Regions from separate parts of the Streptomyces griseiscabiei genome, predicted to be linked through region 1. Evidence: riboswitches for the same ligand, from Rfam matches in the RefSeq annotation. Region 1 holds a riboswitch; each other region holds the start of a gene.

The links. A riboswitch is a leader RNA that binds a small molecule or an ion and turns the genes downstream of it on or off. The one in region 1 is predicted to bind cyclic di-AMP.
Region 2: linked by a shared signal. The riboswitch ahead of J8M51_RS38710 (C40 family peptidase) and the one ahead of J8M51_RS10665 (C40 family peptidase) in region 1 are both predicted to bind cyclic di-AMP.
Region 3: linked by a shared signal. The riboswitch ahead of J8M51_RS44800 (LysM peptidoglycan-binding domain-containing protein) and the one ahead of J8M51_RS10665 (C40 family peptidase) in region 1 are both predicted to bind cyclic di-AMP.

Annotation. Positions count from the first base shown of each region.
Region 1 is NZ_JAGJBZ010000001.1:2,477,982-2,488,116, reverse strand. Features, by position in the region: gene J8M51_RS10710 (helix-turn-helix transcriptional regulator) at 1-1,053, shown strand, start outside; gene bioD (dethiobiotin synthase) at 1,087-1,812, opposite strand; gene J8M51_RS10700 (adenosylmethionine--8-amino-7-oxononanoate transaminase) at 1,814-3,103, opposite strand; gene bioB (biotin synthase BioB) at 3,096-4,334, opposite strand; gene J8M51_RS10690 (8-amino-7-oxononanoate synthase) at 4,533-5,663, shown strand; gene J8M51_RS10685 (DUF397 domain-containing protein) at 5,721-5,945, opposite strand; gene J8M51_RS10680 (helix-turn-helix domain-containing protein) at 5,955-6,815, opposite strand; gene J8M51_RS10675 (ATP-binding protein) at 7,063-7,521, shown strand; gene J8M51_RS10670 (DUF6328 family protein) at 7,493-7,999, opposite strand; gene J8M51_RS10665 (C40 family peptidase) at 8,145-8,618, opposite strand; cyclic di-AMP (ydaO/yuaA leader) riboswitch at 8,622-8,792, opposite strand; gene J8M51_RS10660 (hypothetical protein) at 9,210-9,527, opposite strand; gene J8M51_RS10655 (ATP-dependent Clp protease proteolytic subunit) at 9,535-10,135, opposite strand, start outside.
Region 2 is NZ_JAGJBZ010000003.1:1,059,921-1,070,055, forward strand. Features, by position in the region: gene J8M51_RS38700 (C40 family peptidase) at 1-581, opposite strand, end outside; gene J8M51_RS38705 (hypothetical protein) at 1,033-1,386, shown strand; gene J8M51_RS38710 (C40 family peptidase) at 1,391-2,608, opposite strand; cyclic di-AMP (ydaO/yuaA leader) riboswitch at 2,618-2,791, opposite strand; gene pcrA (DNA helicase PcrA) at 3,043-5,595, shown strand; gene J8M51_RS38720 (M23 family metallopeptidase) at 5,709-7,349, opposite strand; gene J8M51_RS38725 (lipase family alpha/beta hydrolase) at 7,784-8,644, opposite strand; gene J8M51_RS38730 (cobalamin B12-binding domain-containing protein) at 9,326-9,745, shown strand; gene J8M51_RS38735 (DUF5691 domain-containing protein) at 9,974-10,135, opposite strand, start outside.
Region 3 is NZ_JAGJBZ010000006.1:40,608-50,742, forward strand. Features, by position in the region: gene J8M51_RS44775 (SurA N-terminal domain-containing protein) at 1-477, shown strand, start outside; gene J8M51_RS44780 (nucleoside triphosphate pyrophosphohydrolase) at 717-1,697, shown strand; gene J8M51_RS44785 (hypothetical protein) at 1,699-2,244, shown strand; gene J8M51_RS44790 (cytochrome P450 family protein) at 2,241-3,638, shown strand; gene J8M51_RS44795 (transglycosylase family protein) at 3,844-4,923, shown strand; cyclic di-AMP (ydaO/yuaA leader) riboswitch at 5,099-5,279, shown strand; gene J8M51_RS44800 (LysM peptidoglycan-binding domain-containing protein) at 5,284-5,988, shown strand; gene eno (phosphopyruvate hydratase) at 6,391-7,671, shown strand; gene J8M51_RS44810 (FtsB family cell division protein) at 7,832-8,329, shown strand; gene J8M51_RS44815 (DUF501 domain-containing protein) at 8,394-8,936, shown strand; gene J8M51_RS44820 (Ppx/GppA phosphatase family protein) at 8,933-9,874, shown strand.

The DNA.
Region 1 (10,135 bases):
CTCGGCGACCACACCCGTGCCTTCACCGCCACCGCCCGCGCCGCCGCCTCCGCACGGGCCCGCGGCGAGACGGTGACCGTGCCGCAGGCCATGGAGTTCCGGGCCTACGCCGAGTTCTGGACCGGACGCCCCAAGGCCGCCGAGGCCGCCGCCCTGGACGCCCTGCGCCAGGCGCACGCCACCGGGCAGGACAACGGCGCCTGCCATCTGCAGGCCGCCCTCGCGATGTTCGCCGCCGTCACCGGCGACGAGCAGGTGTGCCGGGAGCGCGCCGAGTCCGCCCGCGCCTACGCCCTGGAGCGCGGCCTCGGACTGCCCGCCGCGCTCGCCATCTTCGCCCTCGCCTTCCTCGACCTGAGCACCGGCCGGTACGCCGCCTCGGCCGCCCGGCTCCGCGCCCTCGCCGGGTTCGGCCCCGGACACGGCCACCGCGCCATCCGGCACCTCGCCACCCCGCACTACGTCGAGGCCGCCGTCCGTACCGGCGAGACCCGGGTGGCCGTCGCCGCGCACGCCGACTACGACCGCTGGGCCCGCACCGTCCGCAGCGCCGACGACCTCGCCCTCAGCGCCCGCTGCCGGGCCCTCCTCGCGACCGGGGAGGAGGCCGTCGAGCACTACCGCACCGCGCTCGACCTGCACGCCTCCGGCACCCGTGACTTCGAACGCGCCCGTACGGAACTCCTGTTCGGCAGCGCCCTGCGGCGGCTCCGCAACCGCACCGAGGCCCGCGACCGGCTGCACAGCGCGCTGGAGGCCTTCGACCACTTCGGCTCACCGCACTGCGCGGCCCAGGCCCGTGCGGAGCTCCGGGCCCTCGGGGAGCGCGCCCCCGCCGCGCCCGGCACCGAGGATCTCGCCGCCCGCCTCACCGCCCAGCAGCTGATGATCGCCCGCATGGCGGCGGAGGGCGCCACCAACCGGGAGATCGCCGCGCGGCTGCTGCTGAGCCCGCGCACGATCGACCACCATCTGCGGGGGGTGTTCTCGCGGTTGGGGATCAGGTCGCGGATCGAGTTGGTGCGGTTGCTGGGTGAGCAGTCGGCGCCGTGACAGCCGCGCCCCTGACGGGGCGCGCGGTCGGCCTCAGACGTCGGCGGAACCCTGCGCCGCCGTGAAAGCGGCGGCGTCCCACGCGCCGCCCAACCGCGGCGCCAGCCAACCCGTGGACGCCACGCGGAAGTCGGCCGGGGCCAACGCCCCCGCCCCCGCGGGCACCGCCCCCAGCAGCGGAGCGTTCGCCACCACCGGCAGGTCCGCCAGGTTGCAGCGGCACGCCAGGTCCGGCGAACCGGGCCAGCTGCCGATGACGACGCCCGCCAGCTCCAGCTCCCGCGCGGCGAGTTCGCGGGCCGTCAGCTCGGTCGTGTTCAGCGTGCCCAGCCCGGCCGGGGCGACCAGCAGGACCGGCGCCGCGAGCAGCCGTGCCGTGTCCGCCAGGGTGCCGCCCGCCTCGTCGAACCGGACGAGGAGGCCGCCCGCGCCCTCGACCAGGACCAGATCGTGGTCGACGGCCAGCTTGGCCGCCGCCTCGGCGACGTCCTCGGGGTGCACGGGCGGCAGCCCGGACCGCCGGGCCGCGGTCCCCGGGGCCAGGGGCTCGGGATAGCGCGCGAGCTCACGCGCCGTCACGGTCCCCGCGAGCCGGGCCACCTCGTCCGCGTCGCCGCGCTCGTCCGGCCGTACACCCGTCTGCGCGGGCTTGAGCACGGCCACGGACCGCCCGGCAGCGACGGCCGCCGCCGCGACGGCCGCCGTGACGACCGTCTTGCCGACCTCCGTGCCCGTCCCCGTGATCACCAGGACCGTCATGTCATCCCTCCCGCACGGCCGCGCACACCGCGCGCGCGATCCGCGCCACGTCCTCGTCGCCCGTGACGTACGGCGGCATCGTGTAGACGAGATCCCGGAAGGGCCGCAACCACACGCCCTCGCGGACCGCGGCCGCCGTCGCCGCCTCCATGTCCACCGGGTGGTCGAGCTGCACCACACCGATCGCGCCGAGGACGCGCACGTCCTTCACCCCCGGGACCTCGCGCGCCGGCGCGAGCCCGTCGCGCAGCCCCGTCTCGACGCGCTTGACCTCGGCGAGCCAGTCCTGACCGAGCAGCAGCTCGATCGAGGCACAGGCGACGGCCGCGGCCAGCGGGTTGCCCATGAAGGTGGGCCCATGGGCCAGCACCGGCACCTCGCCCCGGGAGATCCCGTCGGCCACCCGGGCGGTGCACAGCGCCGCCGCCATCGTCAGATAACCGCCGGTCAACGCCTTGCCGACACACATCACATCCGGCGTCACCGCCGCGTGGTCGGCCGCGAACAGCGCGCCCGTGCGCCCGAACCCGGTCGCGATCTCGTCGAACACCAGCAGCACGTCGTGCGCGTCGCACGCCTCGCGCAGCACCCGCAGATACGCGGGGGAGTGGAACCGCATTCCGCCCGCGCCCTGCACCACCGGCTCCACGATCACGGCGGCCAGATCGTCGGCGTGCCGTTCGATCGCCGAGCGCAGCTCCTGCGCGTACGCCTCCTCGTACTCCACCGGCGGCGGGTCCACGAACACCTGCCGGGGCAGGACGCCCTGCCACAGCTCGTGCATCCCGCCCTCGGGGTCGCACACCGACATCGGCTGCCAGGTGTCCCCGTGGTAGCCGCCGCGCCAGGTCAGCAGCCGCTGCTTGCCGGGACGCCCGAGCGAACGCCAGTACTGCAGGCACATCTTGACCGCGACCTCGACGGAGACCGACCCCGAGTCGGCGAGGAACACATGCTCCAGGCCCTCGGGGGACAGATCGACCAGGTGCTTCGCCAGCCGTACGGCGGGCTCGTGGGTGAGCCCGCCGAACATCACATGACTCATCCGGCCGAGCTGCTCGCGCACCGCCTCGTTCAGGACGGGGTGGTTGTAGCCGTGGATCGCCGACCACCACGAGGACATGCCGTCGACCAGCTCGCCCGAGCCGTCCGCGAGCCTCAGCCGGACCCCGCTCGCCGACTCCACGACGAGCGGGTCCCGCCGGCCCGGCATGGGCCCGTACGGATGCCACACATGCCGCCGGTCCAGCTCCAGCAGCTCCGGCACGGTCAGGTGGGGCTGATCAGGCATTGGGCGCGAGATCGGTGCCGGCACCCCGACGGCGTACGGCCACGAGATCCGTACGGGCCTCTCCGGCCGAGGTCTCGGCGGCCGGGGCCTCGGCGGCGGAACCGCACACCCCGCCCCCCGCGTGCGACCCGCAACCCGCGCCCGCGTGCGACCCGCAGCCGCCCTCGGCGTGCGACCCGCACCCGGCGCTCTCCCGCGACCCGCAACCCCCACCGGCGGCGACGTGCGCCCGGTGCTCCGGCAGGGTCACCTGGTCGGTGCCCTCCACCTCGAAGCCGGCGTCCGCGATCATCTCCAGGTCGGCCTTCCCCGCCTGGCCCTCGCTGGTGAGGTAGTCGCCGAGGAAGATGGAGTTGGCCAGGTGTAGGGCGAGCGGCTGCATCGTGCGGAGGTGGACCTCCCGGCCGCCCGCGATCCGCACCTCGCTGTCCGGGCAGACGAACCGGACCATCGCCAGGATGCGCAGACAGCGCTGCGGGGTGAGGTTCCACTCCTTGGCCAGCGGAGTGCCCTCGAACGGGATCAGGAAGTTCACCGGCACCGAGTCCGGGTCCAGTTCGCGCAGCGAGAAGACCACGTCGACCAGGTCCTCGTCGCTCTCGCCCATGCCCGCGATCAGCCCGGAGCACGCCGACAGACCGGCGGCGTGCGCCTTCTGCACGGTGTCCACCCGGTCGGCGTAGGTGTGGGTGGTCGTGATCTCGCCGTAGGTCGCCTCGGACGTGTTCAGGTTGTGGTTGTAGGCGTCCGCGCCCGCCTCACGCAGCCGTTCCGCCTGTCCGTCGGAGAGCAGGCCCAGACACGCGCAGACCTCGACGCCCTCGTTCTGGTCCTTGATCGTCCTGATCGTGTCGGAGACCCGGGCCACGTCCCGGTCGGTCGGACCGCGCCCGGACGCCACCAGACAGACCCGCTTGGCACCCCCGGCGAGCCCGGCCGCCGCGGCCTTGGACGCCTCGTCGGGCTTGAGCCAGCTGTACTTGAGGATGCCGGCGGTGGAGCCGAGCCGCTGGGAGCAGTAGGAGCAGTCCTCGGGGCAGAGCCCGGACTTGAGGTTGACCAGATAGTTCAGTTTCACCCGGCGCCCGTACCAGTGCCGGCGCACCTTCCCGGCCGCGGCCACCACGTCCAACAGCTCGTCGTCGGAGGTGCCGAGGACGGCGAGCGCCTCGGCACGGCTCAGCGGCTCGCGCCGCAGCCCCTTGTCCACCAGCGTGTTCAGCAGGTCCATGAGAGCCGATCCTGTCCTACGGGACCGCTCCCGGCCAAGGAGAGTTCGGACAACAGAGTGGGATCGGCGTGTGGGTATCACCACATCGTGGGCGGCCGGTCCTGCCGTTAGTGTCTGTGCACTGCCTACAAAAGCCCCCACCGGGACCGTCCACGACGGCCCGGCGCGCCGGGGTGCCCACACCACCCCGGAGGACCCATGGCGTTCGGCTGGATCGACGAGCAGGCCTCGGCGCGCCGCCGGGCCGGGCTCGTACGGACCCTGCGGCCCCGCCCCGCCGACTCGCCGCTGCTGGACCTCGCGAGCAACGACTACCTCGGTCTGGCCCGGCACCCCGAGATCACCGAGGGCGCCGCCGAGGCCGCGCGCCGGTGGGGCGGCGGGGCCACCGGCTCCCGGCTCGTCACCGGCACCACCGAGCTCCACGGCGAACTGGAACGGGAACTGGCCGACTTCTGCGGCTTCGAGGCCGCCCTCGTCTTCTCCTCCGGCTACGCCGCCAACCTCGCCGCCGTCACCGCGCTCGCCCCGCACGGCTCCCTGATCGTCTCCGACGCGGGCAACCACGCCTCCCTCATCGACGGCTGCCGACTGGCCCGGGGCACCACCCAGGTCGTCGCCCACGCCGACCCGGAGGCGGTCCGCAAGGCGCTGGGCACGGGCGGCGGGGCGCCCGCCGTCGCCGTCTCCGACACCGTCTTCTCCGTGGACGGCGACGCCGCCCCGCTGGCCGCCCTCGCCGCCGTCTGCCGGGAGTACGGCGCCGGGCTCGTCGTCGACGACGCCCACGGGCTCGGTGTGCTGGGCGACGGGGGCCGGGGCGCGGCGCACGCGGCCGGGCTCGCGGGCGACCCCGACGTGGTCGTGACGGTCACCCTGTCCAAGTCGCTGGGCAGCCAGGGCGGCGCCGTCCTCGGCCCGGCGAAGGTCATCGACCACCTGGTCAACGCGGCCCGCACGTTCATCTTCGACACGGGCCTCGCCCCGGCCGCCACCGGCGCGGCGCTCGCCGCGCTGCGGCTGCTGCGCCGCGAGCCGGAACGGGCGGCGCGGGCCCGGGAGGTGGCGCGGGAGCTGCACACACGGCTGACGGCGTCGGGCCATGAAGCGGTGCGGCCCGACGCCGCCGTGGTGTCCGTACGCGCGCCGTCGCCGGATCAGGCGGTCCGGTGGGCGGCGGACTGCCGGGCGGCGGGTCTCGCCGTCGGCTGTTTCCGCCCACCGTCCGTGCCCGACGGCGTCTCAAGGCTGCGGTTGACCGCCCGCGCGGATCTCACACAGGGGCAGATCGACCGAGCCGTGGGGATCATCGGCGATACGCGACCGTGAGTCGGCGTCCCGGCCGAGCGTCGCCGCAAGCGGAAGTGCGCACGCTGCCGGTGGTGGTCACCGCAGCGTGGTGATGAATCCCTCCCAGGCGTCGGGGTCGAACAGCAGGGCGGGCCCCGCCGTGTTCTTGGAGTCGCGTACGGCCACCAGACCGGCCCAGCGGCCGGACCCGGGACGGGCCGTCTCCACGCAGTTGTTCATTCCGGTGCTGCGGCTGCTGCGCAGCCATCGCACTTCGCGCAGTTCGGTACTGGTGGGTACGTTCCGAGGCAGTGCGGACATGGTGCCTCCTTACGCGCCGGCGGCTAGCCCGGCGATGTAATCCAACGAGTCCTCGGGCGAAAGGGCGTGGATCTGAAGGGCGTTGAAGGCCTCGACATACGCCTTGAGGTCTTCTTTCCGTTCGAGGTAGAGGCTACTCGTCAAGTGGTCGAGAACAACCACGTCCAGATCAGATGTGCTCCGAAATGAGAAAATTACGAAAGGGCCGGTGAGGCCGATATGCGCCCCGGCAGTGAACGGGAGCACCTGCAGTCGCACTTGGGGAAGGCGCGCCGCCTCCACCAGACGGACCAGCTGCCGGGTCATGATCTCGGGGCCGCCCACCTCACGTCGGAGAACGCCCTCGTCGAGCACCGCGCTCAGCCGCATCGGCGGGCTCCCGCGCAGCACTTCCTGCCGCGCGAGCCGCACCTCCACGAGCGCGTCGATTTTGTCGTCTTCCAGCCCCTCCACCGCGGCCCGGGTCACCGCCCGCGCGTACTCGGGGATCTGCAGCAGTCCCGGCACCACCGAGGTCTCCAGCGTCCGCATCCCGCCGGCCTGGGACTCCAGACTGATGAAGTCCCGGTACGTCGGCGGCAGTACACCCCGGTACGCGTGCCACCAGTTGTGCCGCCCGCCGCCGTCCTCGGAGCCCGCGAGCGCCAGCAGCAGTTCCCGTAACTCCGTGTCGTCGACCCCGTAGGCGTCCAGCAGCCTGCGGACGTCCGCGGGCTTCACCCCGCTGGCGCCCGTCTCGATCCGGCTCACCTTGGACTGGTGCCAGCCCACGCGATGGGCCGCCTCGATACTGGTGAGCGCGGAACGGGTGCGCAGGACACGCAACTCGGCACCGAGCTTGCGGCGGCGCACCGCCGGACCGTACTGCATGGGATTCTCCTTCCGCCCGGCGCGCGAAGTCGGGGTGACGACAGAGGATGGACGAAACCCTCACCCAAATACGGTCGGCCGTCGGATAGTTCACCGCTTCGAGCGACAGATATATGCATATCTTGGTGGATCGCCACCCGTGACGGCCCAGGTAGTGGCAGTCTGGCGCGAAGCACCAGTCCGGGACCGTAGTCGAACCATCCGCTCCCTGTCGGACACCGGTCCCGTGGGAAAGGGACGCCTCGCCATGGCAGATCACCTGGAAGCATCCGTCACTCTGCCGAGCGATCCCGCCTCGGTGTCCGCGGCCCGGAACTACGTCGCCAGTGTGCTCGCCGAATGGGGCCTGCCGGGCGACACCGACATCGCGGACACCGTGCGCCTGATCGTGTCCGAACTCGCCACCAACGCCGTCCAGCACACCCTGGGCCAGTCGCCCACGTTCACCGTGGACCTCGCGCTCGACCGGGACGAGCACTTGCGCATCGGCGTCACCGACAGTCACCCACGCTTCCCGAAACGGCTGCCGGCCGCCGTCCAGCAGGACAACGGCCGGGGCATGGTCATCATCCGCTGGCTGACCGCCGAGTGCGGCGGCAGGCTGAGCGTCAGACCCACACGGGAGGGCGGCAAGACGGTGGCGATCGAACTTCCGTGGACGGTTCCCGTCCAGCCGGTCACGGCCGGCGGTCCGCAGGAGACCTGAGGGAGTGCGCGCGTCCCACCAGCCGCGGCAGCACACCCCACAGGAACACACATCCGACGAGGGTGCCGGCCCCGGCGGCGATGCCGGCCGCCCGGTCGAGCGTCACATCCACGACCAGCAGGACGGATCCGGCGAAGGCGAGGATCAGCACCACCAGGCCCGCGCCGGCCAGCCGGGAGGAGACCCGGACGATGACGGGCTTGGCGTTCTGCCCGAAGAGCGAACGGTGCAGTGCGGCCGGGGCGGTGAAGAGGGCCGCAGCGAGGACCGCGAGGAGCAGGGTGGTGACATAGGTGGCGCGCTGCACGGAGTCCAGCTCCGGGAAGCGCGGGGTGAAGGCCAGCGTCAGCAGGAACGCGAAGAGGATCTGCACCCCCGTCTGGGTGACCCGCAGCTCCTGGAGCAGTTCGGAGAAGTTGCGGTCTGCGCGTTCGAGGGGGGTCTCGTTGCGTGCGGGGACGGTGTGTTCGTCGGCCATGGGCGGACGGGTAACCAGATCCGGCCATGGCACGCCTGTTCGAGGCGTGGTCGCCGGTGGGATGCCGGTCGGGGGCGCCCGTTGGCGGCACCCGTCGAGGGCGCCCGTCGGGGGCGGCGGAGCCTCCGCCGCCCCCGACGGTGGGTCAGCGGACCCGGCCGTACCAGACGTTCTTCGTCCAGAGCTTCTGCAGCCGGACGATGTCACCCGTCTTCGGCGAGTGCCAGATCTTTCCCTTCCCCGCGTAGATACCGACGTGATAGACGTTCGAGCCCGAGTGGAAGAAGACGAGGTCTCCGAGCTTGCGGCTGCTCGCGGAGATGTGCTTCGTCTTGTTGTACTGCTGCTGAGCAGTACGGGGCAGCTTCTTGCCCGCCTTCTTGAACGAGTAGAGCGTCAGCCCTGAGCAGTCGAACCTGCCCGGGCCCGTGGCGCCGTACTTGTAAGGGGAGCCCTTCTTGGAAGCCGCGACCTTGAGTGCCTTCGACGCCACTGTGGCGGCCTCGGCGCCGGATGCGGCGCCCGGGACCACGATGCTGCCGCTCACTGCGGCGATGGTGAGAGCCGAGGCCGTGCCGGCCCGGGTCAACAGCGACGGGACACGATTCAGCGCAGACATGCGCAACCCTTCGTCAGCCGCCTGTGAAGGATGACCTGTCGGATTCGGGCTGGCGAAGTTGCCCGGCCGCTGACGCGGCTTCACCCCAAGGGCTGCTCGGCCCGGTCATGGCTTGACCGTTCCGGCGACCCGTCGTGCTTGGGTCCTCCACTCCTGCCGATGCACTCCTGTCGACCGGTCATCCGGGTAGCGGCAGGACTCGGCGTCCACCCGGATCGCCCCGCCGCTGCGGCGGGGGCTTGTCGTCAGGAAGGGATCTTGGCGCACGGACGTCCGAAAATCCCAACGGAACCGTGGATTTGTGGTCTTACTCACCACTCGACCGTTCGGGTGGACAGAGCCTTTTCGGCTGTTGTGTCCCACTGGTCGAGGAGGTCCGCACCAGCACCGGAATGAGGCGTTCCGGCCATGTACCAGGCATGTTGCGCAACTTCACAGGTCCTCATGACGTATGGGCCGATGGGTCGATCACGGTAGGCCGTCCGGAGGGCGGGAAACCCGGACCGGACGCTCCGTCAGTAGTACGGCGAACGGCCCGGGATCGGTTCAGACGGCCGAGCGGTCCCGTGCGGGGGAGGTGAGTTCCTGTGCTCAGGCGGGCGAGTCCTCCGGCTCCGGGGGCAGGGCCACGCGGCCGGCCCGTCGTTCGCCGTCGAGGACCCGCAGCGCCCGCGCGAGGGTCGGGGCGTGCACCTCGTTCTCCCCGCGCCTGTGCATCAGTTCGAGCGCTTCGCGCAGTGCGATCGCCTTGGCGACGAGCGCCTGCGCCGCGCGCAACCCGCGGTAGGTGTCGCCCGGGCGAGCCGGATTGATCCGGCCGAGCAGATCGACCACGTCCAGGTAACGGTCGATCAGCTCCGCCTCGGCGCGGGTGAGCGCGGGCAGCGGCGGCAGTTCCGGTGGCAGCATCCGCGCCTCACCTCGCGCCGGGGAGCGGGTGGGAGCTCCTGCGGCTCGGGATCACCCGGTCGGCCAGCCCGTACGCCACCGCCGCCTCGGCGTCGAGGAACTTGTCCCGCTCGATGTCGGCGCCGACCCGCTCCGGGCTCTGCCCCGTGTGCCGGACGAGCATCTCCTCCAGCATCCGGCGGTTGCGCGTCAACTCCGCGGCCTGGATGACCAGATCGCTCGTCTGCCCCTCGATCCGGCCGCTCACCTCCGGCTGATGGATCAGCACGCGTGCCCCCGGCAGCATGAACCGCTTGCCGGGCGTGCCCGCCGCCAGCAGCACCGCGGCGGCCGAACCCGCCTGTCCGAGGCAGATGGTCTCCACGTCACAGGTGACGAACCGGATCGTGTCGTAGAGCGCCGTCATCGCGCTGAACGAGCCGCCCGGCGAGTTGATGTACAGCGAGATGTCGCGGTCCGGCGACTGGTACTCGAGATGCATGAACTGCGCCATCACGTCGTTCGCCGAGGTGTCGTCGATCGGCGTCCCGAGGAACACGATCCGTTCCTCCAACAACTTCGAGTACGGATCCATCGTTCGGTGACCCGCACTGGTGCGCTCGGTGAAC
Region 2 (10,135 bases), on a different contig from region 1:
CGGGCGTCGGTCAGTTTCGAGGTGACGGTCTTCTTGTGCCGCTTCAGCTCCGACTGGCGGGTCTTGAGCGTGCCGAGTTCGACGCGGGCGGCGCCGCGCAGCCGTTCGATCTCCAGCAGTTGCTTCCGTACGCTCGCCACATCGGCCGAGTGCCGGCTGCCGACGCGCTCGGCGAGGGCGGCGCCGTCCAGGTACTGGTCCGGGTCGGCGGAGAGGGCGAGCTGCCAGGACGGGTCCATGCCCCCGCCCCGGTACTGCGCCGCCGCGACCGAACCGAGTTCGTCGCGGGCCGAGTTGAGCCGGTCGGTGCGGCGGGCGGCCTGGTCGCGCAGCTCTTCGAGGTTCTCCTGCGCCTTGTCGGCCTTCTCCTTCGCGCCGTTGTACTTCTCGGTGGCGACCTCGGCCTCTTGGTAGAGCTTGTCCACCTTCGCCCTGACCTGGTCGGGCGTGAGCTGTGGATCGGCGTGCCCGGTGCCGTCGAAGCCGGTCGCGGTCGCCGCGCCCGCGAGGGCGAACGTCGCGGCCGTGCGGACCGTGTGGCCGCCGAGTGAGCGCTGTCTGGGCTTGCGGTGCGCTGCCACGTGGGGTGCGTGTCCTCTCCGTACGACCGCCGTCCGCGGTACGGACAGGGTCTGTCCGTACGGACCGCCTGGGGGGAGCGGTGACACGTCCGGCGGCGGCCCGCACAGGGGGAGCGGGACGCCGCCGGACCTTCTCGGCGGGGGTGGCCGACTGCCGCCCCTGGCCCGGGCGGCGGTGGGGAGCCGGTCACCTGAGGGAGGACGCTAAACCTGGCTGTGAGGGGCCGGTAACGCGTTGTACGGAAGTGGCGCGCACCGACCGTGAGGTGACCGTATGTGACCGTGATCCCGCCGGGGCGCCGCCGACTTCACGCTGCGCGATGACCGATGCGGCGATTTCGGACCTATCGGAGGTGGGACGGTGCTATGCGGCGCATATATGCACGATCGGTGAAGCGTCTCGCCCGCCCCCGTGCCCGACGGGGCGCGGGCCTCTCACTAGGCTCCGCGCATGGACGTCCTCATCCACATCCTCGTCGCCCTCCACATCATCGGCATCGCCTCGCTCCTGGGCGGTTTCCTCACCCAGCTGAAGGCCATGGGGCAGGGCGCCGCCCGCTTCGTCCCGGCCATGCTCCACGGCGCCCTCACCATGCTGGTCACCGGCGCCCTCCTCGTCGGCCTCAACCAGGCCGACGACCAGCCCGTCGACAACATCAAGATCGGCGTGAAGCTCGCCCTGCTGATCGTGATCCTCGGACTGGTCTATGTGAAGCGGGACGACGAGACGGTGGAGAAGCCGCTGTTCGGACTCGTGGGCGCCCTGACCGTCGTGAACGTCTTCATCGCGGTGCTCTGGACCTGACGGTCTACGCCGGCCGCACCACGCTGTGGATCGACGACTCGCCGTCGTAGAAGACCGACTCCTCGCGGACGTACGTGCCGGGCTTCGGGGCGTGGATCATCATGCCGTTGCCGATGTAGAGGCCGACGTGGCCGATGTTGTCGTAGAAGAAGATCAGGTCGCCGGGCCTGGCGTTCGCCAGGGAGACGGTGGTCCCGGTGCCGGCCTGGTCGTAGGTGGTGCGGGGGAGGTCGACGCCGGCGGCCTTCCAGGCGGCCTGGGTGAGGCCTGAGCAGTCGTAGGAGCCGGGGCCGGTGGCGCCCCAGACGTACGGCTTGCCGATCTGCGCGCGGGCGAAGGCGAGGGCCTTGGCGGCCTTCGAGGCGTAGGTGGAGTCCTCGGCCGGGGCGGCGGTCTCGGTGGTGGTGCCGGTGGAGGTCTCCGTACCGGTGGAGGTCTCCTCCTGGACCGTCCCCTGAGTTCCCTGGCTCCCCTGAGTTCCCTGGTCGTCCCGGGTCTCCTGGGCCGGCTGTGCCGCCGCCTGCTGCCGCGCGAGTTCCTCGGCCTTGCGGTCGGCCTCCTCCTGCTCGCGCTGTTCGATCGCGGCGAGCCGGGTCTTCTCCTCGACGGTGAGGGTGGAGAGCAGTTCGCGGGCCTCGGCCAGCTTCGCCTGGACCGTGGCCTTGCGGGCCTTGAGGGTCTTCTGCGTCTCGGTGAGCTGTTCGAGGCCGTCGCTCGCCTCCTGGCGCTGCTCCGTCGCCTCGGCCTGCTCGGTGACGTACGCGTCGACGGCGTCCTGCCGGCGGTCCGTCAAACGGTCCATCAGCTGGTTCTGGTCGAAGTAGTCCTGCGGGTTGTCCGCGAGCAGCAGCGAGGCCTGGTCCGGGGCCGCCGCGCCGTCGCGATACTGGGCCGCTGCGAACGAACCCAGCTCCTCCCGCGCGTCGTTGAGCTTCTCCTGGCGCTTGGCCACGGCTTCGAGGAGGGTCTCGACCTGCTTCTTCTGCTTGGTCGTCCTCTCCTTGGCCGCGTTGTAGCCCTCGGTCGCCGCCCCGGCCCCGCGGTAGAGGTCGTCGACCTTCTTCTCGACTTCCTCCAGGCTCGGCTTGTCGTCGGTCGAGGGCGCGGCCGTGGCGGTCTGCGAGAGCAGGGCCACGGAGGTGAGGGCGGCGGTGGCGAGGGCGGGGGTGCGGATGCCCGCGCGCGTCCGGCCGGCCGGACGCGGCTTGCGGTGCGGCGCCATGGTTCGGCGTCTCCTTCCGTTGTCCGCCTACCGAGTTAGCTGTCGGGTTCGGGCGCAAGCTTCGGAAGGTTTGCCCTACGGCCCTTGCCGCGTGCGGCGGTCGGGCCGATTCACCCCGGAGGATCGGTGGGTCCCCGGCTCCGGCGCCCACGTAAGGCGTACCGGACTCGGCGGAGGCCGTGCGGCCCGGCGACGTTCGCCGGTTGGGTCGTACGGTCCTGGGGAAAAAGCTAGCCAACTCGTGTGGCCCGTGTGAAGGTTGATGTTCGATATGCCCGATACGTTTTCGTGACCTTAGCCTCTTCGACGCGAGAGGCGGTAGGCTCGCTCGCTCACCGTCGTACGGCGGTCGCGGTGTGTGGCGGATGTGGACGAGTGCGGACTTCCCGGGGCGGCCTCTCGCTGTCAGTGGGGGCGCCTAGACTCGGAGAGCGATGAGCAGCCTCTTTGACGACAGCTTCCTGGCGGACCTCCAGGCCCCCCGCGGCCACGCGGAGGAACCCCCGCCGCCGCCCGAGGACGATCACGTACCGGAGCCGCTTCCGGACGATCTGTTCGGCGGGAAGTTCGACGCGCCACCGGACCGTGACGCGTACTACCGCGACGGCGCTCCCCGCCCCGCGATCGACGCGGCGGCCCTCCTGGACGGGCTGAACGAGAACCAGCGTGCGGCCGTGGTGCATGCCGGATCACCCCTGCTCATCGTCGCGGGCGCCGGCTCCGGCAAGACCCGGGTGCTCACCCACCGCATCGCCCATCTGCTCGGCGAGCGGCGGGTCCATCCCGGCCAGATCCTCGCGATCACCTTCACCAACAAGGCCGCCGGCGAGATGAAGGAGCGCGTCGAGCAGCTCGTCGGCCCGCGCGCCCACGCGATGTGGGTCATGACCTTCCACAGCGCGTGCGTACGCATCCTGCGCCGCGAGAGCAAGAAGCTCGGCTTCACCTCCTCCTTCTCGATCTACGACGCCGCCGACAGCAAGCGGCTGATGGCGCTCGTCTGCCGTGATCTGGACCTCGATCCGAAGCGCTTCCCGCCCAAGTCCTTCAGCGCCAAGATCAGCAATCTGAAGAACGAGCTGATCGACGAGGAGGACTTCGCCGCCCAGGCCGCTGGGGGCACCTCCCGGTCGAGCGGAGCCGAGAGTGGGGGAGGCTTCGAGAAGACCCTCGCCCAGGCCTACGCGATGTACCAGTCCCGCCTCCGCGAGGCGAACGCGCTGGACTTCGACGACCTGATCATGACGACGGTCAATCTGCTGCGCGCCTTCCCGGACGTCGCCGAGCACTACCGCCGCCGCTTCCGGCATGTCCTCGTCGATGAGTACCAGGACACCAACCACGCCCAGTACGCCCTGGTCAGAGAGCTGGTCGGTACCTCCGAGCACCCGGTGGACGTCCCGCCCAACGAGTGGGACGTCCCCCCGGCCGAGCTGTGCGTCGTCGGTGACGCCGACCAGTCGATCTACGCCTTCCGCGGCGCGACCATCCGCAACATCCTCCAGTTCGAGGAGGACTACCCGGACGCGACGACGATCCTGCTGGAGCAGAACTACCGCTCCACCCAGACGATCCTCTCCGCCGCCAACGCGGTGATCGAGCGCAACGAGTCCCGCCGCCCCAAGAACCTGTGGACCAACGCGGGCGCGGGCGCCCGGATCACCGGCTATGTCGCCGACACCGAGCACGACGAGGCCCAGTTCGTCGCCGACGAGATAGACCGACTGACGGACGCGGGCGACGCGAAGGCCGGTGACGTCGCCGTCTTCTACCGGACGAACGCCCAGTCCCGTGTCTTCGAAGAGGTGTTCATCCGCGTCGGCCTGCCGTACAAGGTCGTCGGCGGCGTCCGCTTCTACGAGCGCAAGGAGGTCCGGGACGTCCTCGCGTATCTGCGGGTCCTCGCCAACCCGGAGGACTCCGTCCCGCTGCGCCGCATCCTCAACGTGCCCAAGCGCGGTATCGGCGACCGCGCCGAGGCGATGATCGACGCCCTCTCCCAGCGCGAGAAGATCAGCTTCCCGCAGGCCCTGAAGCGGGTCGACGAGGCGTACGGCATGGCGGCCCGGTCGACGAACGCGGTCAAGCGGTTCAACACGCTGATGGAGGACCTGCGGACCGTCGTCGAGTCCGGCGCCGGACCGGCGACCATCCTGGAGGCGGTGCTCGAACGCACCGGCTATCTCGCCGAGTTGCAGGCCTCCACCGACCCGCAGGACGAGACCCGTATCGAGAACCTCCAGGAACTCGCCGCCGTCGCCCTGGAGTTCGAGCAGGAGTCCGGTGCGGCGGAGGGCGAGACCGAGGGCGAGGCGGCGGCCGTCACGCCCGCCGGACTTCCCGCCTTCCTGGAGCGGGTGGCGCTGGTCGCCGACTCCGACCAGATCCCGGACGACGAGGAGGACGGCTCCGGCGTCATCACGCTCATGACCCTCCACACCGCCAAGGGCCTGGAGTTCCCGGTCGTCTTCCTGACCGGCATGGAGGACGGCGTCTTCCCGCACATGCGCGCCCTCGGCCAGACCAAGGAGCTGGAGGAGGAGCGCCGGCTCGCGTACGTCGGCATCACCCGCGCCCGGGAGCGGCTCTACCTCACCCGGTCCGCGCTCCGCAGCGCCTGGGGCCAGCCCTCGTACAACCCGCCGTCCCGCTTCCTGGAGGAGATCCCGGCCACGCACCTGGAGTGGAAGCGCACCGGGGCGACCGCGCCGGTGTCCTCGGGACCGGCCTCCGGGATCGTGTCCTCGCTGTCGTCCTCCCGCTCCCGTTCCTCGGCCTCCGGCGCGTCCGGCTTCGCGACCCGCCGGGGCGACGAGAAGCCGGTGGTCTCGCTCGCGGTGGGCGACCGCGTCACCCATGACCAGTTCGGCCTCGGCACGGTCGTCGGTGTCGGGGGCGCGGGCGCCAACGCGGAGGCGACGATCGACTTCGGCGACGCAAAGCCCAAGCGGCTGCTGCTGCGCTACGCGCCGGTGGAGAAGCTGTAGCCGGCGGTCCTTCGGTGAGGCCTTCGGCCAGGTGACATGACTCGGGCCCCTGCTCAGCAGGGGCCCGAGTCATGTTCCTTGTTCCTCGTTGCTGTCCCGCGTGCCGGTCGCGGTTACGTCGGGTCCAGTCCGTGGCTGCGCAGCCACGGCAGCGGGTCGATCGCGGAGCCGCCCGCCGGGTGCACCTCGAAGTGCAGGTGCGGGCCGGTCGAATTGCCAGAGTTGCCGGAGTAGGCGATGGTGTCGCCGGCCTTGACCGTCGTACCGGAGGCGACCTTGTACGTGGAGAGGTGGCAGTACCAGGTCTCGGTGCCGTCCTTGGCGGTCACGATGACCATGTTGCCGTAGGCGCTGTTCCACTGGGTGCGCACGGTGCCGTCGGTCGCGGCCATCACGGGGGTGCCGTACGTGACGGGGAAGTCTATGCCGGTGTGCAGGGACATCCAGTTGACGCCGGACTGTCCGTAGTACGCGCTGAGCCCGTGGCGGGCGACCGGCAGCGCGAACTTCGGCCGCAGTCGCTCCTTGCGGGCCGCCTCGGCCGCCGCCTTCTTCTGCTCCAGCTCCTGCTGGGCCTTGAGGTCGATGCGCTCCTGCGTCCGGCTGGCCCGGTCGGCGAAGTCGTCGGCCTCGGCGGAGAGGCTCTCCAGCTGGGTGTCGAGCTGGTTGTTGGCGGTGGACGGCTTCACGGCCGTGGCGTCGTCCGACTTGACCGACGCCGTCGTCTCCGTGTCGTCCGACGTGGCGCCGACCGAGGCCGCCGCGATGCCCGCGACCCCCATGACACAGGCCGACGGAACGGCCACGGTCAGCAGGGCGGAACGTTTGGCCGGAGGCTTCCGGCGGGACCGGGAGGCCGCGCGGCCGGCCGCCCGGCCGGGGCTCGCGCCTGCGGCTGCGGCCGGGACGACCTCCTCCTCGCCGTCGAGGAGAACGGCGCCGCGGTCCGCGTCGTCGGTCTCGAACTCGCCGTCCGCGAGGTGGTGTTCGTCCTGGTCGTACGGGGCGATCTGCTCGAAGGTGGCGGTCGCCTGCTGGTGGAAGTCGGCGGCCTCGGCCGAGAGGTCCACGCCCGACAGATCCACCATGACGGTCTGCGGGTGCTCGTGCGCGTCGTACGACTCGGCGCCGCTGCCCGCGTGTTCGTACGACTCGGACGCGGAACCGCCGTGCTCGTCACCCGCCGGGGTGCCGTCGCTGTTCCACTGTGTGGCGTCGAACGCGCCCGTGTCAAAGTGCTGGGTGCCGATCCACTGCTGGGTCTGGTCCGACTGCCCCAACTGGCCGGACTCGTCGGACTGTTCGGCCTGCAGCCAGCCGCTCGCGTCCCACTGCCCGCTCGCGTCGGGTCCGGTGGACTGCGTCGGGACCTGGGAGAGGTGCTCGTAACCGGCGGACCAGGACGTCGTGTCGTAGCTGCCCGTGTCGTACGCGGCCTGGTGCTGCGCGGCGTACGGGTCGTAGTTCAGCGTCTGGTGGCTGCCCGTCGCCCACTGGGAGGCGTCGTAGGTGCCGGTGCCGGTGCCGGTGTCATTGCCCGGCAGGTCACCGAAGAGCGGGTCGGTCGCGAAGGTCCCGGTGACGGTCGCCTGGGCGCCGTTGCCGGAGTCGAAACCGGTGGCGGGGTAGTCGCCGTACGTGGTGAAGTCGCCGTACGTGGCTTCCTGGTGGCCGTACGACGCGTAGTGCGCCGGGTCGGCTTCGGAAGCCGGAGCCGGGGGTGTTGCGGTCCCCGACGGGTGACGATCGTTCACCAACTTCTCTTTCGCCTCGACGACAGGGGCTGGCAGAGCAGTGCGGTGACTGTACCCGGCGGTATGCGGGCGCGACAATCTTCAACGGGTTTCACGCGCGCAGGAAACGGGCATTCGAGCGTCTTTCGGCGGTCTGTGGGCACGACTTTGGCCTTGCGTTCGAAGGTTGTTCGAAACTGGCTTGCTGTGTGAGGGGTGTGAGACGCCCGTGCCGCCGGGGGCGAGACGTTTCGCCGGGTGGTGGTGCGTCGGACGGGGGCGCGTTGATGTCGTCGGGTGGGGTGTCGCGCGTCGGGTGCGTGACGGGGGCGTGTGGGCGTGCGTCATGTTTGACGCCGTACGTCCCTGTTTCGCCGCCCTGTGTCGTACGTCACCGAGCTGGTGGGGCCGCCGCCGTGCTGTCGGGGTGGCCGGGTGCTCGGGCCGCCGGATGCTCAGGCCACGGTCAGGCCGCCGGGGCGGGCGGTGGCGCGGGCGTGCGTCCGCGGGGTGTCGAGGGCTTCCCGGATGCCTGCGGCGACGGCGGGGTGCACGGGCAGGGCGAGATGGCCGATACCGGTGACCTGGATGTTCTGTGCCATCAGGTCCGGGTGGTCGACGCAGGCCGTCTCCAGCGGAGCCATCACATGGTCGAGGTCGCTCCAGAACGCCACGAAATGCGTACGGCAGCCCGGCGCCGGCTCCTTCAACTCCTCCAGCACCTGCGAACCCGGCCGCATCTGGCGGACGATCGGGTGCGCGTCCGCCAGCGGCACGGCACGGGTGCCGCCGTGCGGGGTGCCGAGGGTGACGAGAGTGCGGACACGGTGGTCGCCGCCGAGCCGCTGCACGTAGTACCGGGCTATCAGGCCGCCGAGGCTGTGCCCGACGACATCCACCCGCTCCTGGCCCGTGCGCTCGCAGATGTCCTCGATGTGCCGGCCGAGCAGCTCGGCCGCGGCGCGGATGTCGCAGGTCAGGGGCGAGTAGTTGAGCGACTCCAGGTGCCGGCCGCCGGCCTGCGCGAGGGAGCGGCGCAGCAGGACGAAGACCGAGCGGTTGTCGATGAAGCCGTGCAGCAGGACGACCGGGGGCTTCTCCTCGGTCGGCAGCCGGGGCGCGTCGGCCGGCGGGAGCGTGGGCGTGACGCGGCGCTCCTGTGTCATTCCCGAGGGGTACAGCAGCAGATGCCCCGCGAGGATCGCCAACTCCAGTGCGGTCGCCTTGAGAAGGGCCATGGAAAGGCCCGGCAGCCGGGTGGGCAGAAATCGCTCGCAGAGCGGGAGAAGGGGCGCGACCGCCCTGGTGACCTGCATGCCCGACCTCCCGTCGGCAGACGGGCGGACGCCTCTGTCCCCCGTGTGCCCTAGTGAAGAGCCGCGGTGCGGGCGGCGGACGGTGGGGCGATGCGACGTGACGCGGCGCGTGTGGCGTGCGTGACGTGCGGTGCGTGCGCGACGTGTCAGGCGTCGATCACGCGGCGGGGGTTCGGTGCTCCTGAATCCCCGCTGCCCTGCCCTCCGCCGTCTGCCGGTGCCGATCCGCTCCCTCGCCCTGGCCTCCCTCGGGCGGTGGGTCGGTGCGGCATCCTTCCGACGGCTCTCCTTGTGCGCACGCTTCCCCGTGGCGCGCACGCCACGGGAGCCTCTGGCCGGCGGCCCGGAAACGGTCCGGATGCCGCGATCACCTCCGTGATCACCTCGGTCCCCGCGACGCGTGAGCCGCGGAAACCGGGAGCAGTGCGCGGCGAACGTGTCCCACCGTGTGATTTCCCCCTCGCCCGGCGCCGCGAAACGGCCGCTTGCACGATGCTGGAGAGAACGTTCGTTTACTTGCGCCGGGTGCGGTGTGGAGGGGTGTTCCATGGCCCCGGAGCCGGGATGTGCGGGGTGCGCGGGTTGCGTGGGATGTGCGTGGTGTGCGTGGTGTGCGTGATTCGGGCGGTGTGTGCGCCAGTGTTCGCTATGGCTTGATGTAGTCGTTTCGTGGAGGCAGTGATGGGTGCGGCAGCCGGTCCGATCCGTGTGGTGGTCGCCAAACCGGGACTCGACGGCCACGATCGCGGGGCCAAGGTGATCGCGCGGGCGCTGCGCGACGCCGGTATGGAGGTCATCTACACCGGTCTCCACCAGACTCCCGAGCAGATCGTCGACACCGCGATCCAGGAGGACGCCGACGCGATCGGCCTCTCCATCCTCTCCGGCGCCCACAACACGCTCTTCGCCGCCGTCATCGGACTCCTCCGGGAGCGCGACGCCGAGGACATCCTCGTCTTCGGCGGCGGCATCATCCCCGAGGCGGACGTCGCTCCGCTCAAGGAGAAGGGGGTCGCCGAGATCTTCACGCCCGGGGCGACGATGGCGTCGATCGTGGAGTGGGTGCGGGGGCATGCGCGGCCGTCTTCGGGGGGCGCCTAGTAGCTCGGGGGGTGGGGTTCGTCGGCGGGTGCGGGTGCGTCGTGGTTGCTCGCGCAGTTCCCCGCGCCCCTGAAAGGCCCGCAGGCCCTCACGGGCTGCGGGCCTTTCGGGCCGAAAAGCATGGGGCGCAGCCCCTGCTTTTCAGGGGCGCGGGGAACTGCGCGAGAAGCCCCACCGGACCCGCACCCGCCGACGAACCCCACCCCCCGAGCTACTAGGCGCCCCCGGCTACGGCACGCTCCCCGGTTCCAACTCGGCCCGTATCGTCGCCCGCAGCCGCAGCGTCGTCGCGAGCCGCTGGAACGCCTCGGCCCAGTAGCCGCCCGCCCCCGGTGCCGCATCCTCCGCGTCCTCGGGCGTGGCCGTCAGCGACTGGAGCCGCTCCGCCTC
Region 3 (10,135 bases), on a different contig from region 1:
AGCCAGTACGAGCAGGCCGTCGCCCAGAGCAGCGCCCTCACCCGGAACACCCTGAACAGCATGGTCCTGGAGAAGGTCCTCGACCAGGCGCTCGTCGACGCCGGTGTGACCGTCACCCGCAAGGAAGTCCAGCAGTACCGTGCCGACCTGGAGGCGCAGGCCGGTGGGGCCGAGGCACTGGAGACGGCCTATCTGCAGCGCTACAGCGTCGCCCCCGAGCAGCTGGACGAGAGCCTCCGCAGCGACGTCGAGGTCCAGAAGCTCTCCACCGCCGTGGGCGCCGACCTGAACACGCAGGAGGGAGGCGTCGTCTTCTGGAAGGCCCTCTCCGAGGCCTCGAAGAAGCTCGACGTGGACCTCAACCCCCGCTACGGCAGCTGGGGCGTCGACCCGACGTCCGGCAGGGTCGGCCTGCTGGACGCGAAGACGCCCTGGCTGAAGGAGGTCACGGCGCCGGCCTCGCAGAAGCCGGCGTAGCGGGCGGACACGCCCCGCGCCCGGGCGCGGGGCGCGCGTTGCCCCGGCCCGTGGACGCGGACGGGCGGACCCCGCCTGTGGACGCGGACGAGCGGGCCTGTGGATGTGGACGGGCGGGCCCCGCCTGTGGATGTGGCGCGAGTCCGTCCGTCGGCCTGTGGATAACTTCGGGGGTCGTCCGTGACGTGGGTTACGTTCGTCGTGTGAACGCACACCGCCCCGCCGGCGCCCCCGCCCCCATGGCCCCCGAGACCCCTTCCCCCTCCCCGGGCCGAGTCGTCCTGCTCACCACCAGCCACCGGGTCGCGCCCGGCCTGCTCTCCTGGCCGGCCTGGCAGGCGCTGCACGGGGCGGACCGCGTCCTCTGCGCGGACGAGGCGCATCCCCAGCTCCCCTATCTCCGCGAGGCGGGCATAGTGGTGGAGCGGGCGACTCCGACGGCCGAGGACCTGGTCGACGCCTGCGCCGGCGACCGCACGGTGGTCGTCCTGGCCACCGCCGAGGGCGAACCCCGCCTCACCGACGGCCTCGCCCGCCTCGCCGGCTCCGGCCGCGTCCGGATGCCGTCCCTGGAGCTGCTCCCCGCCTCCTACGACCTCCCCGGCGCCCGCCTCCTCGACCTCGTCCAGGTCATGGACCGCATCCGCGCCGAATGCCCCTGGTCCTCGCGGCAGACCCACAAGGGCCTCGCCAAGTACGGCATCGAGGAGGCGTACGAACTCGTCGAGGCCATCGAGGAGGGCGACCGCGACGAACTCCGCGAGGAGCTGGGCGACGTCCTCCTCCAGGTCGTCTTCCACGCCCGCATCGCCGAGGACGACCCCGACACCCCCTTCTCCGTCGACGACGTCGCCGCCGGCATCGTCACCAAGCTCATCCACCGCCATCCCCATGTCTTCGGCGACGCCACGGCCACGACCCCGGAGGAGGTCAAGGCGCACTGGCTCCGCACGAAGGCCGTGGAGAAGCGGCGCGAGTCGGTCACCGACGGCATCCCCCTCGGCCAGCCCGGCCTCGCCCTCGCCGCCAAGCTCTCCTCCCGCGTCCGCACCGCCGGCCTCACCGTCGCCCTGCCGTCCGCCGACGACATCGGCCACCGACTCCTCGCCCTCGCCGCCCAGGCCGAATCCGAGGGCATCGACCCGGAAGCCGCACTGAGAGCGGCGGCCCGCACCTACCGCGACGCCATCCGCGCCGCGGAGGGCCTGGACGCCGACTGACATGCACCGGAGCCGGGCCACTCCCGACCTGCTGTGGGACGAGGCGAAGGACGACTTCGACCCCGACCTGATGGGCTCACTGCCGGACCTCTACGTCCCGGACACCGCACCGGGCGACTGGCAGGCCCTGCTCGACCTCGTCGAGGAGAGCGGCTGGCACCACGAGTACGAGGAGGGAGCCACACGTCTCGCGGTGCCGAGCGCGGTCCACATACTGACGCGACCGCTCGACGCGGAATGCCCCCGACTGAGGGTCTGGCCGACAGGGGACCTGCTGGCGATCTTCCGCTTCCTCTCGGACGAGGAGATCGACTTCGACGTGGACCTGCGGGAGATCCAGGACCAGGACCGGCTCGACGCGTTCTGCCACTTCCTGCGCTCCATCGGCCGCCGCCTCGGCAAGCCGGTGCTGATGTGTCCGGAGGGCGCGTACGACCGTCCGGTGCTGGGCTTCGACCCCACGCTCGACCGGGTCGTCCTCCTCCCCGACCCCGCACCGGGGACGGACGGAGGAGCACCGCGGCGGCCGGATACCGTCGACGCGTGACCAACCAGCCCGCACCCCCGCCGACCGGCAGCCCCACAGGCAACTCCGAAGACACACCCACCGGAACATCCACCGGAACATCCACCGGAACACCCACCGGCACCCCCGAAGACACCCCCACGGGAACCGGTGCTCCGGAGCTCTTCACCTGGGAGTTCGCCACCGATCCGTATCCGGCGTACGCCTGGCTGCGGGAGCACGCGCCCGTGCACCGGACGCGGCTGCCCAGTGGGGTGGAGGCCTGGCTGGTCACCCGGTACGGGGACGCCAAGCAGGCGTTGGCCGACGGGCGGCTGTCCAAGAACCCCGCGCATCACGACGAGCCCGCGCACGCCAAGGGGAAGACCGGTATCCCCGGTGAGCGCAAGGCCGAGTTGATGACGCATCTGCTGAACATCGATCCGCCGGACCACACCCGGCTGCGCCGGCTCGTCTCCAAGGCGTTCACACCCCGCCGGGTCGCCGAGTTCGCCTCCCGGGTCCAGGAGTTGACCGATCAGCTCATCGACCGGTTCGCGGAGAAGGGCGAGGCCGATCTCATCCACGAGTTCGCCTTCCCCCTGCCCATCTACGCGATCTGCGACATGCTCGGCGTCCCCCGGGAGGACCAGGACGACTTCCGGGACTGGGCGGGGATGATGATCCGGCACGGCGGTGGGCCGAGGGGAGGCGTCGCCCGGTCGGTCAAGAAGATGCGCGGCTATCTCGCCGACCTCATCCACCGCAAGCGCGAGGGTCTCACCGAACACCCCGCCCCCGGCGAGGATCTGATCTCCGCGCTCATCCGCGCCTCCGACCACGGTGAGCACCTCACCGAGAACGAGGCCGCGGCGATGGCGTTCATCCTGCTGTTCGCCGGGTTCGAGACCACCGTCAACCTCATCGGCAACGGCACCTACGCCCTCCTCACCCACCCCGAGCAGCGCGCCCGCCTCCAGGCGTCCCTGGCCGCCCGCGAGACCGAGCTGCTGGAGACCGGCGTAGAGGAACTCCTCCGCTACGACGGCCCCGTGGAACTCGCCACCTGGCGCTTCGCGACCGAGCCCCTCACCATCGGCGGCCAGGACATCGCCCCCGGCGACCCCGTCCTCGTCGTGCTCGCCGCGGCCGACCGCGACCCCGCCCGCTTCGACGACCCCGACACCCTCGACCTCTCCCGCCGTGACAACCAGCACCTCGGCTACGGCCACGGCATCCACTACTGCCTCGGCGCCCCCCTCGCCCGCCTCGAAGGACAGACCGCGCTGGCGACGCTCCTCACCCGCCTCCCCGACCTGCGACTCGCGGTGGATCCGGCCGATCTGAGATGGAGAGGAGGGCTCATCATGCGGGGGTTGCGCACGCTTCCGGTCGAATTCACCCCGCGAGAGCGGTCTGTGAGCAGCCCGGCATGAGCGGTACGTAGTAGTACCCAGGCAGCCTGTAGCACTACCCCATTCCGCGAAGGAAGATGACGCTCCCTCAAGTCTGTGATCTTCACGTGATCTGCGCTGCATTAACTTGTGACAACTGATCGACTGCGGCTACGTTCACACGTCAGTGCGAAGGGGGCACCACACCCTTCGCACAGGTCACTGCTGTCGTGTGAAAGGCAACCGCATGCTCTCCGGGAACGGTCGTCACCGTCGCCCCCGTCAGGCTCCGGCCCTCCTCGTCGCGGCCGGAGTGACCGGATCGGCCATCGCCATCCCACTCCTCGGCGCCACCGGCGCGAGCGCGGCCAGCGGAACCACCTGGGACCAGGTCGCGGAGTGCGAGAGCGGCGGCTCATGGAGCGCGGACACCGGGAACGAACGCTACGGCGGCCTTCAGCTGACCCAGGACAACTGGGAGAAGTACGGCGGTCTCGAGTACGCGACGACCGCCGACCAGGCCAGCCGCTCCCAGCAGATCGCGGTCGCCGAGAAGGTGCTCGCCGACCAGGGCGTCGGCGTCTGGGCCACCTGCGGACTGCTCCACAACCTCGGCGGCGACTCCGGTTCCGCCGACGTGGACACGGGGGTCGTGGACGACTCGACGAAGTCGGGGTCGGGGTCGGGGTCGGACGGCTCGTCCGAAAAGTCTGACTCATCGAAATCATCAGATTCATCCGCTTCATCGGATTCATCCGCTTCGACCGATCGGGACGACGAGGCCGACGGGGTCGACGGGTCCGGCGCAGCGGACGGGGCCGACTCGACCCAGTCGGCCGGTTCGGGCGATTCGGCCGACTCCGGTGCGTCGGGCGACTCGAACGCCGACGCCTCCGAGGGCTCCGCCAAGACCGAGAACGGTACCGAATCGGGCAAGTCGCCCCAGAGTGACAGCTCCACGGCTCCCGATGACGGCGACAGCGGTACCGGCCGTCACCGGGGCGCCAGCGCCGACGAGAGCGCCGGCGCCGACACGGGGGCCGGTACCGGCGCGGACGCGGCCGACGACGGCTCCCGTGCCGCCGACTCCAAGTCCTCCGGCCGGCACGCCTCCCGCGGCGGCGACACGGCGCGCGAGGCCGCCGACGGTGCCTACACCGTCCAGGCGGGCGACAGTCTGACGGGCATCGTGAACTCGCTCGGCCTGGACGGCGGGTGGCGCGGGCTGTACGCCGAGAACGAGGACACGGTCGGAACTGACCCGGACCTTATCCTTCCCGGTCAGACCCTCGAAGTCGGTGCCGAAACGGGCGAAAAGCAGCGGTAGTTCGGGTCATGGTTCGCCCCTGAATGCCCGTTTTGATCTACATGGGAGATGAATCACAGACCCCGTGATCGTCTTTGAAATTCGGGCAATCACCTGTTTACGGTCGTGACCGCTCGCCACAGCGGGCCCCTGCGGTCGTACGCCGAATCCTGCCAACGGCCGCAAGGAACAGTCGTCGCGTCAAGCGCCGTAGGCAGGAGCGGGGGACCCAAGGTAAGTGCCGGGCCCAGCGGTTCACGCTGGACCGGCTCGGGGTGAAGCCGCGTGAAGCGAGCCGGAAGGCGAGCGAGCGCGGCCGGGCAACTCAACCGGCCCGAACCCGACAGCTCACCTCGCAGGCGTCGGTGAGGGGATCTCTCCATGCTGTTCTCCAGCAAGGGCAAGCACCGTCGCCCGTCCAAGGCCGCTCGCGCCATCGCCGTCGCCGGTGTCACCGGCGCCGCCGCCATCGCCGCCCCGCTGATGGCCGCCGGCAGCGCCTCCGCCGCCACCGCCTCCGAGTGGGACACCGTCGCCCAGTGCGAGTCCGGCGGCGACTGGTCCATCAACACCGGCAACGGTTACTACGGCGGCCTGCAGTTCTCCGCCTCCACCTGGGCCGCCTACGGCGGTACGCAGTACGCCTCCACCGCCGACCAGGCGAGCAAGGCCCAGCAGATAGCGGTCGCCGAGAAGGTCCTCGCGGGCCAGGGCAAGGGTGCCTGGCCGGTCTGCGGCACCGGCCTGTCCGGCGCCTCGTACGACGGCGCCGCCGCCTCCGGCGGCAACACGAACTCCGGCTCCACGCAGCAGAACACGCAGAAGAGCACGGAGAAGAGCGCGCAGAAGAGCACCGAGGACACCCGCGCCTCCCGCTCCTCCGAGCGCGCCACCGTCGAGACCCCGACCGGCAAGAAGGTCAAGAAGGGCGACGGCGAGTACAAGGTCGTCAAGGGCGACACCCTCAGCGGCATCGCCGAGAAGAAGAACGTCAAGGGTGGCTGGGAGAAGCTCTTCGAGCTGAACAAGGACATCATCGACGACGCCGACTTCATCTACCCGGGCCAGCAGCTCCACCTGAGCTGACCCGTCGAAGCCGGTGGGGACGGATCCGGCTCGGTGAGGGCGGGTCGGGCTGGGCCGAAAAATCCGGCCGCTCCCCAGCTGAACCACAGCCCGCTCACATCCGTGTCCTCCATAGTGAAGGCCTCGTGAGGGCCGTCCCCCCGTCCCCACGGGCTCCCCGCTCCGGTGCGCATTCCCCCGTACGCACCGGGGCGGGGCTTTTCTCTGTCCGGAGAGAGGGCCGTTCCCCCTTCTGTTCACTTTCTCGCCCACCCCCCTTTGTTCCGGCAGGGAACAATGGGTACCGTCTGTCTGTCCACGGGACGGTCGGTCGGCTGCCGACGGCCCGGGGGCGGTTAGGCTCTAGTCGCAAGGCCCGCGGGCCCCGCACTTTCAGCGTCACATCCCATGAAGGAGATGCTCGTGCCGTCCATCGACGTCGTCGTAGCCCGGGAAATCCTGGACTCCCGAGGCAACCCCACGGTCGAGGTCGAGGTCGGCCTCGACGACGGCAGCACGGGTCGTGCCGCCGTTCCGTCCGGCGCCTCCACGGGTGCCTTCGAGGCCATCGAGCTGCGCGACGGTGACCCGAACCGCTACCTCGGCAAGGGTGTCGAGAAGGCCGTCCTCGCGGTCATCGAGCAGATCGGCCCGGAGCTCGTCGGGTACGACGCCACCGAGCAGCGCCTGATCGACCAGGCCATGTTCGACCTGGACGCCACCGACAACAAGGGCTCCCTCGGCGCCAACGCCATCCTCGGCGTCTCCCTCGCCGTCGCCCACGCCGCCTCCGAGGCCAGCGACCTCCCGCTCTTCCGCTACCTGGGCGGCCCGAACGCGCACCTGCTGCCCGTTCCGATGATGAACATCCTGAACGGCGGCTCGCACGCCGACTCCAATGTGGACATCCAGGAGTTCATGATCGCCCCCATCGGCGCGGAGTCCTTCTCCGAGGCCCTGCGCTGGGGTGCCGAGGTCTACCACACCCTCAAGAAGGTGCTGAAGACCAAGGGCCTGTCCACCGGTCTCGGCGACGAGGGCGGCTTCGCCCCGAACCTGGAGTCCAACCGCGCCGCGCTCGACCTCATCATCGAGGCCATCAAGCAGGCTGGTTACGTCCCCGGTGAGCAGATCGCGCTCGCGCTCGACGTCGCCGCGTCCGAGTTCTACAAGGACGGCAAGTACGAGTTCGAGGGCAAGTCCCGCTCGGCCGCCGAGATGACCGAGTACTACGAGGAGCTCGTGGCGGCCTACCCGCTCGTCTCCATCGAGGACCCGCTGTTCGAGGACGACTGGGCCGGCTGGAACACCATCACCTCGAAGCTCGGCGACAAGGTCCAGATCGTCGGCGACGACCTCTTCGTCACCAACCCCGAGCGCCTCGCCCGCGGCATCGAGGAGGGCTCCGCCAACGCCCTGCTCGTCAAGGTCAACCAGATCGGTTCGCTGACCGAGACCCTGGACGCCGTCGAGATGGCCCAGCGCAACGGCTTCAAGTGCATGATGTCCCACCGCTCCGGCGAGACCGAGGACGTCACCATCGCCGACCTCGCCGTCGCCGTGAACTGCGGCCAGATCAAGACCGGCGCCCCGGCCCGCTCGGACCGCGTCGCCAAGTACAACCAGCTGCTGCGCATCGAGGAGATCCTCGACGACGCCGCGGTCTACGCCGGCCGCAGCGCCTTCCCGCGCTTCAAGGGCTGAGCCGCTCCAAGGGCTGAGCCGTTAAGGGCCCGGCCCGCGCCAGTCGTACGTACGTCCCCGTACCGGTCCCGTACCGTGTGCGGGGACGTACGCGCGTGGGAGACACGTACACGCGGAAGAAGGCAGCAGCAGAAGGCAGCAGAAGAAGGGGAAGCGGGACATGGCCGTGAAGGACCGGGACCGGGACCGTTTCTCCACCGCGACCCGGCTGAAGGTGCTCGGTGAGCAGACGGCCGCGCGGGTCTACCGCTCCCAGGCCAAGCGCCAGGTCCGGCGCTCCCGGCTGACCGGCCGGGCCGCGCTCCTCGCCCTCGTCCTCTGCTCGATGATCGTGGCGCTCGCCTATCCCATAAGGCAGTACGTCTCCCAGCGCGCCGAGATCGCCGACACGCGGAAACAGCGCCAGGAGGCGCGCGAGCGGGTCGAGGAGTTGCGCGACCTCAAGGCGCGCTGGCAGGACGACGCGTACGCCGAGCAGCGCATCCGGGAGCGGCTGCACTATGTGATGCCGGGCGAGACCGGCTACACCATGATCGACCCGGACGCGGCGAAGCAGTCCCGTACGACGCAGGGAGCGGCCGACCGCCCCTGGTACACCAATGTCTGGGACGGGGTCGACAAGGCCGACGCCGCCGACAGCCGAACGGTCACCCCGTGATCGTCACCCCGTGACCGTGAACCGATGAACCGCTGAGCCACACCGAGGACTTGAGTAGCAGGTTATGCAGACCCCTCCGCCGCCCACCCCGCGCACCGAGCCGACCGACGCCGATGTCGAGGCGTTCCAGCAGCAGTTGGGCCGCCCGCCGCGCGGCCTGCGCGCGATCGCGCACCGCTGCCCCTGCGGACAGCCGGACGTCGTCGAGACCGCGCCGCGCCTGCCGGACGGTACGCCCTTCCCCACGACGTACTACCTGACGTGCCCCCGCGCGGCCTCCGCGATCGGCACGCTGGAGGCGAACGGCGTGATGAAGGAGATGACGGAACGCCTGGCGACCGACCCCGAACTGGCCGCCGCCTACCGGGCCGCGCACGAGGACTACATCGCCCGCCGCGACGAGATCGAGGTCCTGGAGGGCTTCCCGAGCGCGGGCGGCATGCCGGACCGGGTGAAGTGCCTGCACGTCCTCGTCGGCCACTCGCTGGCCGCCGGTCCCGGCGTCAACCCGCTGGGCGACGAGGCGATCGCGATGCTGCCGGAGTGGTGGGCCAAGGGCCCGTGCGTGGTGCCGGCGGCGGAGTCCGCGCAGGGGGAGGACGCGTGACCCGGGTCGCCGCCGTCGACTGCGGTACGAACTCCATCCGGCTCCTCGTCGCCGACGCCGACCCCGCGACCGGTGAACTCCTCGAACTGGACCGGCGGATGACCATCGTCCGGCTCGGCCAGGGCGTCGACCGTACGGGACGGCTGGCCCCCGAGGCGCTGGAGCGGACCTTCGCGGCCTGCCGGGAGTACGCGGCCGTCATCAAGGAGCTGGGTGCCGAGCGGGTCCGTTTCGTGGCCACCTCCGCCTCCCGTGACGCCGAGAACCGGGACGACTTCGTGCGCGGGGTGTTCGAGATCCTGGGCGTCGAGCCGGAGGTGATCTCCGGTGACCAGGAGGCGGCGTTCTCCTTCACCGGTGCCACCAAGGAGCTGACGGGCCGCACCGACCTCGCCCGGCCGTATCTGGTCGTGGACATCGGCGGCGGCTCCACCGAGTTCGTCGTCGGCGACGACCGGGTGCGCGGCGCCCGGTCCGTGGACATCGGCTGCGTCCGGCTGACCGAGCGGCATCTCGTCCGGGACGGCGTGGTCGTCGACCCGCCCGCGCCGGAGCAGATCGCCGCGATCCGCGCCGACATCGAGGCCGCGCTCGACCTCGCCGAGCGGAGCGTGCCGCTGGGCGAGGCGCACACCCTGGTCGGGCTCGCCGGATCGGTCACCACCCTGTCCTCGATCGCCCAGGACCTGCCCGCGTACGACTCGGTCGCGATCCACCACTCCCGGATCTCCCACGACCGGGTCCGCGAGATCACCGAGTGGCTGCTGCGGTCCACGCACGCCGAGCGGGCGGCGGTCCCGTCGATGCATCCGGGCCGGGTGGACGTGATCGCCGCCGGTGCCCTGGTGCTCCTGTCGATCATGGAGCGGATCGGGGCGGCGGAGGTCGTGGTGAGCGAGCACGACATCCTCGACGGGATCGCCTGGTCCCTGACCTGAGACCGAGAATTTACTACTCGCCGGTAGCCTCGCTTGAGCTGTGCGGATAACGTATGAGCGCGCCCGAGGGGTGCTCCGGCACCTCTCGCGGACCCGGCGCCGAGAAACTTCGTGAAGTTCTTCACAAGAGAATCGCCCCTGTTGAGCGATGTTTTGAGGCTTCACGGAGGGTTCCGGGGCTCCGGGGGGTCAACAGGGCGTCCCCGGCGGGCTTTCGCGGGGGTCTCGTCCGTGTGAAACCGAAGGGTGGTCCAGAGCCTT